3 regions of the Mixta mediterraneensis genome follow, and region 3 is predicted to be linked to each of the others. Evidence: predicted binding sites of a transcription regulator. Region 3 holds the regulator's gene; each other region holds the start of a gene.
What was found. The regulator sigma-54, encoded in region 3, starts transcription at its own class of promoters, with help from an activator protein. The targets are predictions, from matches to a motif close to GTTGGCACANNTTTCGCTNT.

Region 1 (3,139 bases), on a different contig from region 3:
TGCAGCGCTGCGCCAGCCACTGAGCGCTTTCGATACTCAGCCGGTTGGCCAGATCATCTCGCGTGTCACTAACGATACCGAAGTGATCCGTGATCTTTACGTTACCGTCGTTGCAACAGTACTGCGCAGCGCGGCATTAGTTGGCGCGATGATGGTAGCGATGTTTAGCCTCGACTGGCGCATGGCACTGGTGGCAATGCTGATATTTCCAATGGTGCTGGTGGTCATGCTGATCTATCAGCGCTACAGCACGCCAATTGCACGACGCGTGCGCAGCTATCTCGCCGAAATCAATAATGGTTTCAACGAAGTGATCAGCGGCATGAGCGTAATTCAGCAATTCCGCCAGCAGGCGCGTTTTGGTGGACGTATGGGGGAGGCGAGCCGCTCGCACTATCTGGCGCGCATGGAAACGCTGCGGTTAGATGGTTTTCTGTTGCGACCCTTGTTAAGCCTGTTTTCAGCGCTGGTGCTGTGCGGCCTGCTGCTGCTGTTTAGCTTTTCGGTGCCGGGCGCCTTTGAAGTTGGCGTGCTTTACGCTTTTATCACTTATCTGGGGCGTCTGAATGAGCCGTTGATTGAGCTCACCACGCAGCAATCAATGCTGCAACAGGCGGTGGTTTCCGGCGAGCGTATCTTTGAGCTGATGGACGCTGCGCAGCAGCAATACGGGGAGGATAATCGTCCGCTGGCTTCAGGCCGCATCACGCTGAACCATTTGAGTTTTGCCTACCGTGAAGATCGTGATGTGCTGAGTGAAATCAATCTGGATGTGCCTTCCCGTGGATTTGTCGCGCTGGTGGGGCATACCGGCAGCGGCAAAAGTACGCTGGCAAACTTATTGATGGGATATTATCCAGTAACGCGCGGTGAAATTCGCCTTGATGAACGTCCGATAAGTCAGTTAACCCATGCGGTATTGCGACGTGGTATCGCCATGGTACAGCAGGACCCGGTGGTACTGGCCGACACGCTGTTAGCGAATGTGCGCTTAGGGCGCGCTATTAGCGAAGAGGCTGTCTGGCAGGTACTGGAGCAGGTCCAGCTCGCACCTTTAGCCCGCAGTATGTCGGCAGGCATCCATACCCGGCTGGGCGAGCAGGGCAATAATCTTTCTGTCGGGCAAAAACAGTTACTGGCACTGGCACGCGTGTTGGTCGAGCTGCCAAAAATTTTGATCCTCGACGAAGCCACTGCAAATATTGATTCCGGCACTGAACAGGCGATCCAGCAAACACTGCGCGCCTTACGCCAGCACAGCACGCTGGTGGTTATCGCGCATCGTCTCTCAACTATTATTGAGGCCGATACCATTTTAGTCCTGCATCGTGGACAAGTAGTGGAGCAGGGCAATCACCAACAGCTGCTTGCGCAGCAAGGCCGCTACTGGCAAATGTATCAACTTCAGCAAGCGGGAGATGAACTTGCTTCGGGCATAACCTTAACAACAGAAGGGTAAATTGCACCTTTTTAGCCCGTCTTTATCGGAATATTCTGTATAAATGCACTTCTTTGAGGTCTGAAGCACCAAAGAGGTGCGACAGTCACCCATTCTCAATCCGCTTCATCTATCCTCCGTCTTATCCATCCCAAAACGAAGCAAGTTGTAGCGCGCTTGCCTTACTGATTCATCGCTTTTTTTATTTATGGCACGCGCTTTGCTTATATCACTGCGTGTCCGAAAGACTCATTCATTTAATAGCTGGAGGGGATCCTATGAAGCTGGTTACCGTCGTGATTAAACCATTCAAGCTGGAGGATGTACGTGAAGCTTTATCCTCTATTGGTATTCAGGGACTTACCGTCTCCGAAGTTAAAGGTTTTGGGCGTCAAAAAGGGCACGCCGAGCTTTATCGTGGCGCTGAATACAGCGTGAATTTTCTGCCAAAAGTGAAAATTGATGTCGCTATCGCTGACGATCAGCTTGATGAAGTCGTGGATGTAGTCAGCAAGGCGGCGTACACCGGTAAAATTGGCGACGGTAAAATTTTCGTCGCTGAACTGCAGCGCGTAATCCGTATTCGTACCGGCGAAACCGACGAAGCAGCGCTGTAAACCAGATTCAGTAATGTGATGGGATGGAAAAAATGAATAAAATTTTAACGAAGTTGGGCCTGACCAGCCTGGCACTGTTACCATCGCTCGCGATGGCTGCACCTGCCGTTGCGGACAAGGCTGATAATGCATTTATGATGATTTGCACCGCGCTGGTGCTGTTTATGTCGATTCCAGGAATAGCATTGTTTTACGGCGGTTTGATTCGTGCCAAAAACGTGCTGTCAATGTTAACGCAGGTTGCAGTGACTTTCTCTCTGGTTTGTGTGCTGTGGATGGTTTACGGCTACTCGCTCGCCTTCAGCGAAGGTAACGCTTTCTTTGGTGGCTTTGAGTGGGCGATGCTGAAAAATATCCAGCTGACTGCGGTAATGGGCAGCTTCTATCAATACATTCACGTTGCGTTTCAGGCCTCTTTCGCCTGTATCACCGTCGGCCTGATTGTTGGTGCGATAGCGGAACGTATTCGTTTCTCAGCGGTACTGATTTTTGTGGTGGTATGGTTGACGCTGGCTTATCTGCCCATCGCTCACATGGTATGGGGAGGCGGCTATCTGGCACAGGACGGCGCGCTGGACTTTGCTGGTGGCACCGTGGTGCATATCAACGCGGCCATTGCTGGCCTGGTGGGTGCTTATCTGGTGGGTAAGCGTGCCGGTTTCGGTAAAGAAGCGTTTAAACCCCATAACCTGCCAATGGTTTTCACCGGTACTGCCATTCTGTATGTCGGCTGGTTTGGCTTCAATGCCGGTTCTGCTTCAGCCGCTAACGAAATCGCTGCGCTGGCATTCCTGAATACGGTAATGGCTACCGCGGGTGTGGTATTGTCATGGACTTTCGGTGAATGGGCGCTGCGTGGCAAACCTTCCCTGCTGGGAGCATGTTCTGGCTTCATTGGTGGTCTGGTTGCAATCACCCCGGCTTGTGGTTATGTGGGTGTCGGCGGGGCATTGATCATTGGTCTGGTCGGGGGCCTGGCTGGCCTGTGGGGCGTAACGACGTTGAAAAAATGGCTGCGCGTTGATGATCCCTGTGATGTGTTCGGTGTGCATGGCGTGTGTGGTATCGTAGGTTGTATTCTGAC
Region 2 (3,139 bases), on a different contig from region 3:
ACAGGCGAAGTGGCAATACCCATCACGCCACGGCGTGTCGTACAGTTGATCGGCGAGCGCTGCCTGCTTTTGTCATCAACAACGCCGCTGCCGCCGCCATAAAGACTTTCTCATTCTGTGCTCTGGTGAGCCATTATGAAACAAAAGATTCTACAGCAATCAATTTGCAACTAATGTGCCAGAGCGCAGGAGCCAGAAAAACCTATTTAATCATAGAGAGAACCGGAGATTGACGGCATAGACGCAGCGGCCAGCCACCAAAATTTATGAACCAAAACAGGGCAAAGCACCAAAAGGGGGCCTGTTAGCGGTGCTCCAGTTCATCAAACTGCTGATAGAGATCGGCAATCTGGTGAATACGCTGACGCCCGTGTGACAACATTTCGTGTAATAACGCATTCGCCAGCAGGTTAATTAAACTCATTGCCGATGCGTAGCTGTCAAAGGCCGACACGCTGTCGAGCGGCGCGCACAACTGCCAGCGCGCCAGTGAAAGCACCGTTTGCGCCTGCGGCTCACACAGCGCCAGTAGCGGAATACCCGCGTTTTGTAGCTGCTGCATCAGCGGGCGAATAATGCGCGTACGGCGGCGGAACGCCATTATTACCACCATGTCATCCGCCGTAATATCCACCAGCTCTTCCGACAGGGTCTGTCCCGGCTGCGGCAAAATATGCACCTGCGCACGCGCCTGCATTAATTGCTGCCTCAGATGCAGCGCTACCGGATACGCATTTCGCATACCGATGATAAATACGCGTTTTGCCTGTGCCAGCTGCTGAATGACTTCACCAAATTGCTGTGCATCAATGCTGTTAACCCACTGGGTCAGGTTAGCCATTTCCTGTTTGTAATGACGTGACAGCAACGTGTTGCCCTGCACTGCATCGCGGTTATCAGTGAGCGGCATACCGCTCTGGCGCAGGGTACGCAATTCATCGCGCATGTCCTTGTATTTTTCATAACCGAGGCGTTTGAATAAGCGGCTGACGGTGGCTTTTGACACACCGCTTAAGCGCGCCAATTCGGCGCTGTTATAGCTAATCAAATCATTGAAGTGATCAAATATAAAGTTCGCAATACGCTGCTCTTGCGGCGAAAGCTGGGAATAGTGGCTTCTGAGCCGTTCATCAAGCTGTTTCATTCTTCGTCCTGTAACTTTCGTTTCAACTCAAGCTAGCACAGTTTGCGCCAGGTTAACCTAAATGCCGCGTCCTGCTAAATGAAAACTGGAACGGCTCTTGCTTGCATTTCTCTACTGTTACCCGCTAGCAAAATGAGAAACGAATGATTCAGAGCAATATGGCGCCGCTGGGCATGGCGGTGACGCCTCATCATCTGGCAAGCGAAAGTGCGCTGGCAGTGCTGCGTGAAGGCGGCAATGCCATAGAAGCAATGGTTGCCGCAGCCGCCACCATCGCGGTGGTTTATCCGCATATGAATGGATTAGGTGGCGATGGTTTCTGGTTAGTGATGCCCGCCGGTGGCGATCCCATTGCCATTGACGCCAGCGGCGCAGCCGGTTCGCTGGCTCATATCGATTTCTATCACAACGAATCTCATATTCCTCATCGTGGTCCGAAAGCCGCATTGACGGTGGCGGGGACCGTGAGCGGCTGGCTGGAAGCATTAACCCTTTCTGGTGAACTGGGCGGTACGCCGCTCCCGTTGTCACGCCTGCTACGCGATGCGATTCGTTATGCTGCCGACGGCATTCCAGTGACAGCATCGCAAGCGGCGGCCACGGAAGCCAAACGCAACGAATTACAGCATCAGCCCGGTTTTGCCACCACCTTTTTGCCGGACGGTAAAATCCCGCGCGCGGGCAGCCGTTTCACTCAACCAGCCCTGGCGCAAACGCTCAGTCAGTTAACTGAAGAAGGGCTCGACAGCTTTTATCGTGGCAATTTGTCTCATCGCCTGGCGCGTGAAATGACAGCGCTCGGTATGCCAGTCACCCTGGAGGATCTGCAACAGCAGCGCGCGCGACGCTGTACGCCCTTGCATATTGCCCACAGCGAAGGCGATATATGGAACATGACGCCGCCGACCCAGGGTGCCGTGTCGCTGGCAATTCTTGGCATTACCGATCAGCTCGATATGGCAAAGGCAGATGAAGCGCAAACCGTGCACCGCATTGTTGAAGCCACGAAAAAAGCTTTCGCGCTACGTGATAAGTACATTACCGACCCGCGTCATGTCACCGAAGATTTGCAGACGCTGCTGGATAGCGATCACCTTGCCACGCTTGCCAGCCAAATTGATGACGAAAAGGCTGTGCCGTGGGGAACCGGGCGCGGTCCTGGCGACACGGTATGGATGGGCGTCATGGACAGCAGCGGCCTGGCGGTCTCTTTTATCCAAAGCATCTATCACGAATTTGGTAGCGGCGTGGTGTTACCCGGCACCGGCATCACCTGGCAGAACCGGGGCGCGGCTTTCAGCCTTGATCCTGAACATCTGCTGGCTCTTGCACCAGGTAAGCAACCTTTCCATACCCTCAATCCTGCCGCTGCGCGACTGAAAGATGGTCGCGCCATGGTGTACGGCTCAATGGGCGGCGACGGCCAGCCACAAACGCAGGCTGCAATTTTTACTCGTCACGTGATTCAGGGTTTGCCACTGCAACAAGCCGTAAGTGCACCGCGCTGGCTGTTAGGACGAACGTGGGGGCAATCATCCGACTCGCTCAAGCTGGAGAGCCGCTTTTCTGCCGCCACGCTGGAACGTTTGCGCCAGTTGGGCCATGAGGTAGAACTGCTGCCGGATTTCAGTGAAGCAGTTGGACATGCAGGCGCGATTGTGCGTCATAACAACGGCATGCTCGAGGGCGCAAGCGATCCACGTAGCAATGGCAGTGCCGCAGGTTTCTAACCGGAGGAATAATGAATCAGAATATCGACTGGGCGATGTATATCGCGCAAATGGCGCAGCTGCTGGAGATTGACCTGGATGAAGCCCGCCGCGCTGCATTACTGACGCAGATGACACGTATTGCCGGCATGGCGATACCGCTGATGGCGTTGCCGCTTGACGATAGGCTGGAAGTGGCAGGAGTGTACAAAGCGTGAAACTGAGCGAACTTTCCCTTCGATCGCTGCATCAGGCGGTTCAAAACGGCACTATCAGCGCACGCGAA
Region 3 (3,139 bases):
TGACCTTCTCTCCCGTTTTAAAACCGGCGCGGGGCCGGTAGTGACGCTTTATTGTTCTGGCTGATTTTCGGTAATGATGGCGTAGAGTTCTTCATTACTCTGCGCCGCACGCAGGCGGCGACAGACCGTTTTATCTGCCAGTCTTTTTGCTACCAGAGAAAGGGTATGCAAATGCGTTTTGCACTGATCTGCCGGGACCAGAAGGGCAAACAACAGATCGACCGGCTGATTATCCACCGCGTCAAAGGCAATAGGCTGTTCAAGGCTGATAAACACGCCAACGGCGCGAAGCGTATCCTCCTCCAGCTTACCGTGAGGAATAGCAATCCCGTTGCCAATGCCGGTACTTCCCATGCGCTCACGGGTAAGAATGGCTTCGAAAAGCGTTTGGTGCGGCAGGTTGAGCTGCTTAGCGGCCAGTTCACTGATAATTTCCAGCGCACGTTTTTTGCTCTGGCAATGTACGCCGCTGCGGGTGCAGTCCAGCGAAAGTACTGAGCTCAATTCCAGGGTCAGATCGTTGTTCATCATCGTTTCACTTGCGAGTTCACATAGCCACTGAGGCAGGCATGTCACGTTTATGCTGACATCAGATGGCGCTGGTATAGATGACAAAACGGGGCGGTTAATCCGCCCCATCCTGTCCGCGTTAGCGCGATAAGCGCTCTGCCAGCGTGAAGGTTAGTGTTTTTTCAGTTTGTCTTTGTGTTTGGTTAGTTGACGAGTGAGTTTATCAATCAACCCGTCAATAGCCGCATACATATCTTCCGCTTCCGATGTGGCGTGCAGCTCGCCACCATTGACGTGTAAAGTCGCATCGGCAATTTGAGTGACCTTCTCAATTTTCAGAACAATATAAACCTGATTGATATGATCAAAATAGTGTTCCAGTTTGGCAAATTTCCCACTGACGAATTCACGTAGTGAGTCAGTGATTTCAACGTGTTGCCCCGTGAGGTTTAGCTGCATAGGTCTTCCTTCTCATTTCTTTCAAACCAGCTGTTTACGCTGATTTGATGGCGGGATGGATAAAGACTCGCGATATTTAGCGACGGTTCGACGCGCCACCATGATCCCTTGATCAGATAACATGGTGGTGAGCTTACTGTCGCTCAAGGGTTTGGCTGGATTTTCCGCCGAAATTAATTTTTTGACCAGTGCGCGAATCGCGGTGGACGATGCTTCGCCGCCACCTTCGGTATTGACGTGACTGGAGAAAAAATACTTCAATTCAAAAATACCACGCGGGCTGTGCAAATATTTTTGCGTGGTTACGCGGGAAATCGTCGATTCATGCATTTCAACGGCCTGGGCAATATCCGCCAGTACCATAGGACGCATAAATTCTTCGCCCTGTTCAAAAAAATCCTGTTGTTGTTCAACAATACAACGCGTCACTTTCAGCAAAGTATCATTACGGCTTTCCAGGCTTTTAATCAGCCATTTGGCTTCCTGTAAATGGCTACGAATAAACTGGTTATCGCTGTCATTGCGTGACGAACCGCCCATCGCGGCATAGTGCTGATTAATCTTCAAACGCGGCAGACTGTCCGCATTAAGATCAACCGTCCAGCGGGATCCGATCTTACGTACCAGCACATCAGGAATAACATATTCCGGCTCGCCAGTATTGACCGATTGTCCCGGACGGGGGTCCAGTGATTGAATCAGTATCATGGCTTCTTTTAACACGTCTTCTTTGAGACGTGTCATACGCATCAGACTGCGGAAATCATGGTTCGCCAGCAGATCAAGGTGATTGCTGACGATCAAACGCGCTTCGGCCAGCATCGGCGTATCAGGCGCATATTGTGATAGCTGCACCAGCAGGCAATCACGTAAATCACGGGAACCCACGCCTATCGGATCAAAACGCTGGATGCGTTTTAATACGGCTTCAACCTCATCCAGTTCCAGCTCTTCGTTACCGATGCTGTCAAGGATCTCTTCAAGCGAAACAGTAAGGTAGCCCGTATCATCAATAGCATCAACGATAGAGGTGGCAATCGCGCGGTCGTTATCAGTAAAAGGCGTTAGCCCAACCTGCCACATCAAATAATCCTGCAGCGATTGGGTCGTTTCACCCTGATAAATGGGTAATTCATCATCCTGATAATCGGTGCCAGTGCCTGACGGCGTGCCTGCGGTATAAATCTCGTCCCAGGTTGCATCGAGTGGCAATTCTTCCGGCATATCTTTTTGCTCAAGCGCTTCACGTGTATCCAGCGCTTCGGCTTCCTGATAGTCGTGGGCGTCGACTTCTTCATGTACATCGGTTTGTTCAAGCAGCGGATTACTTTCCAGCGCGAGCTGTAACTCTTGCTGAAGTTCAAGCGTCGAAAGCTGCAACAGCCGGATAGCCTGTTGCAGCTGGGGTGTCATCGCCAGCTGTTGGCTGAGCCTGAGTTGTAAACCTTGCTTCATAGACAGGATTGATTTTCCTCAGCAAACGTCAGTATTAGCCACACCTTATCAGAGTCTGAACTCTTCGCCCAAATAAACCCGCTTAACCTGCTCATCAGCAAGTATTTCTGTGGGTGTACCGTGGGCGATGAGGTGGCCCTGACTGACGATATATGCGCGTTCACATACTGCCAGGGTCTCACGAACATTATGGTCGGTAATCAGCACGCCAAGGCCGCTATCACGCAGATGCTCAATGATCTTTTTGATGTCGATAACCGAGATAGGGTCAACGCCCGCAAAGGGCTCATCCAACAGGATAAATTTGGGATTAGCTGCCAGGGCACGCGCAATTTCGACGCGGCGACGTTCACCCCCAGACAATGCCTGTCCCATGCTGTCACGCAGATGTTCGATGTGAAATTCTTCCATCAGCTCTTTGGCGCGATCCTGACGCTGCTCTTCAGTCAGATCATCACGAATCTGCAACACCGCCATTAAATTGTCGAACACGCTCAGACGGCGAAAAATAGAGGCTTCCTGCGGGAGATAGCCAATACCACGACGAGCACGGGCATGCAGTGGCAAAATGCTGATGTCTTCATCATCAATAATAATGCGGCCGGCATCGCGTGGCACAATGCCAACAACCATGTAAAAGGTGGTAGTTTTACCCGCACCGTTAGGGCCCAGCAGGCCGACAATCTCGCCGGATTTTACCTGCAGGCTGACGTCT

Region 1: a site for sigma-54 is predicted at 1,646-1,665, ahead of glnK (P-II family nitrogen regulator). Genes of this name have one in related genera too.
Region 2: a site for sigma-54 is predicted at 1,176-1,195, ahead of QRY16_RS13925 (gamma-glutamyltransferase family protein). Genes of this name have one in related genera too.

What each region holds. Positions count from the first base shown of each region.
Region 1 covers NZ_JASUAZ010000007.1:101,750-104,888, forward strand. Annotated here, with positions in the region: gene QRY16_RS07115 (SmdB family multidrug efflux ABC transporter permease/ATP-binding protein) at 1-1,459, shown strand, start outside; gene glnK (P-II family nitrogen regulator) at 1,717-2,055, shown strand; gene amtB (ammonium transporter AmtB) at 2,088-3,139, shown strand, end outside.
Region 2 covers NZ_JASUAZ010000023.1:12,988-16,126, reverse strand. Annotated here, with positions in the region: gene hpxU (MurR/RpiR family transcriptional regulator HpxU) at 305-1,144, opposite strand; gene QRY16_RS13925 (gamma-glutamyltransferase family protein) at 1,288-2,874, shown strand; gene hpxX (oxalurate catabolism protein HpxX) at 2,886-3,071, shown strand; gene QRY16_RS13915 (AtzE family amidohydrolase) at 3,068-3,139, shown strand, end outside.
Region 3 covers NZ_JASUAZ010000002.1:173,323-176,461, forward strand. Annotated here, with positions in the region: gene rapZ (RNase adapter RapZ) at 1-1, opposite strand, end outside; gene ptsN (PTS IIA-like nitrogen regulatory protein PtsN) at 49-528, opposite strand; gene hpf (ribosome hibernation promoting factor) at 682-969, opposite strand; gene rpoN (RNA polymerase factor sigma-54) at 991-2,424, opposite strand; gene lptB (LPS export ABC transporter ATP-binding protein) at 2,473-3,139, opposite strand, start outside.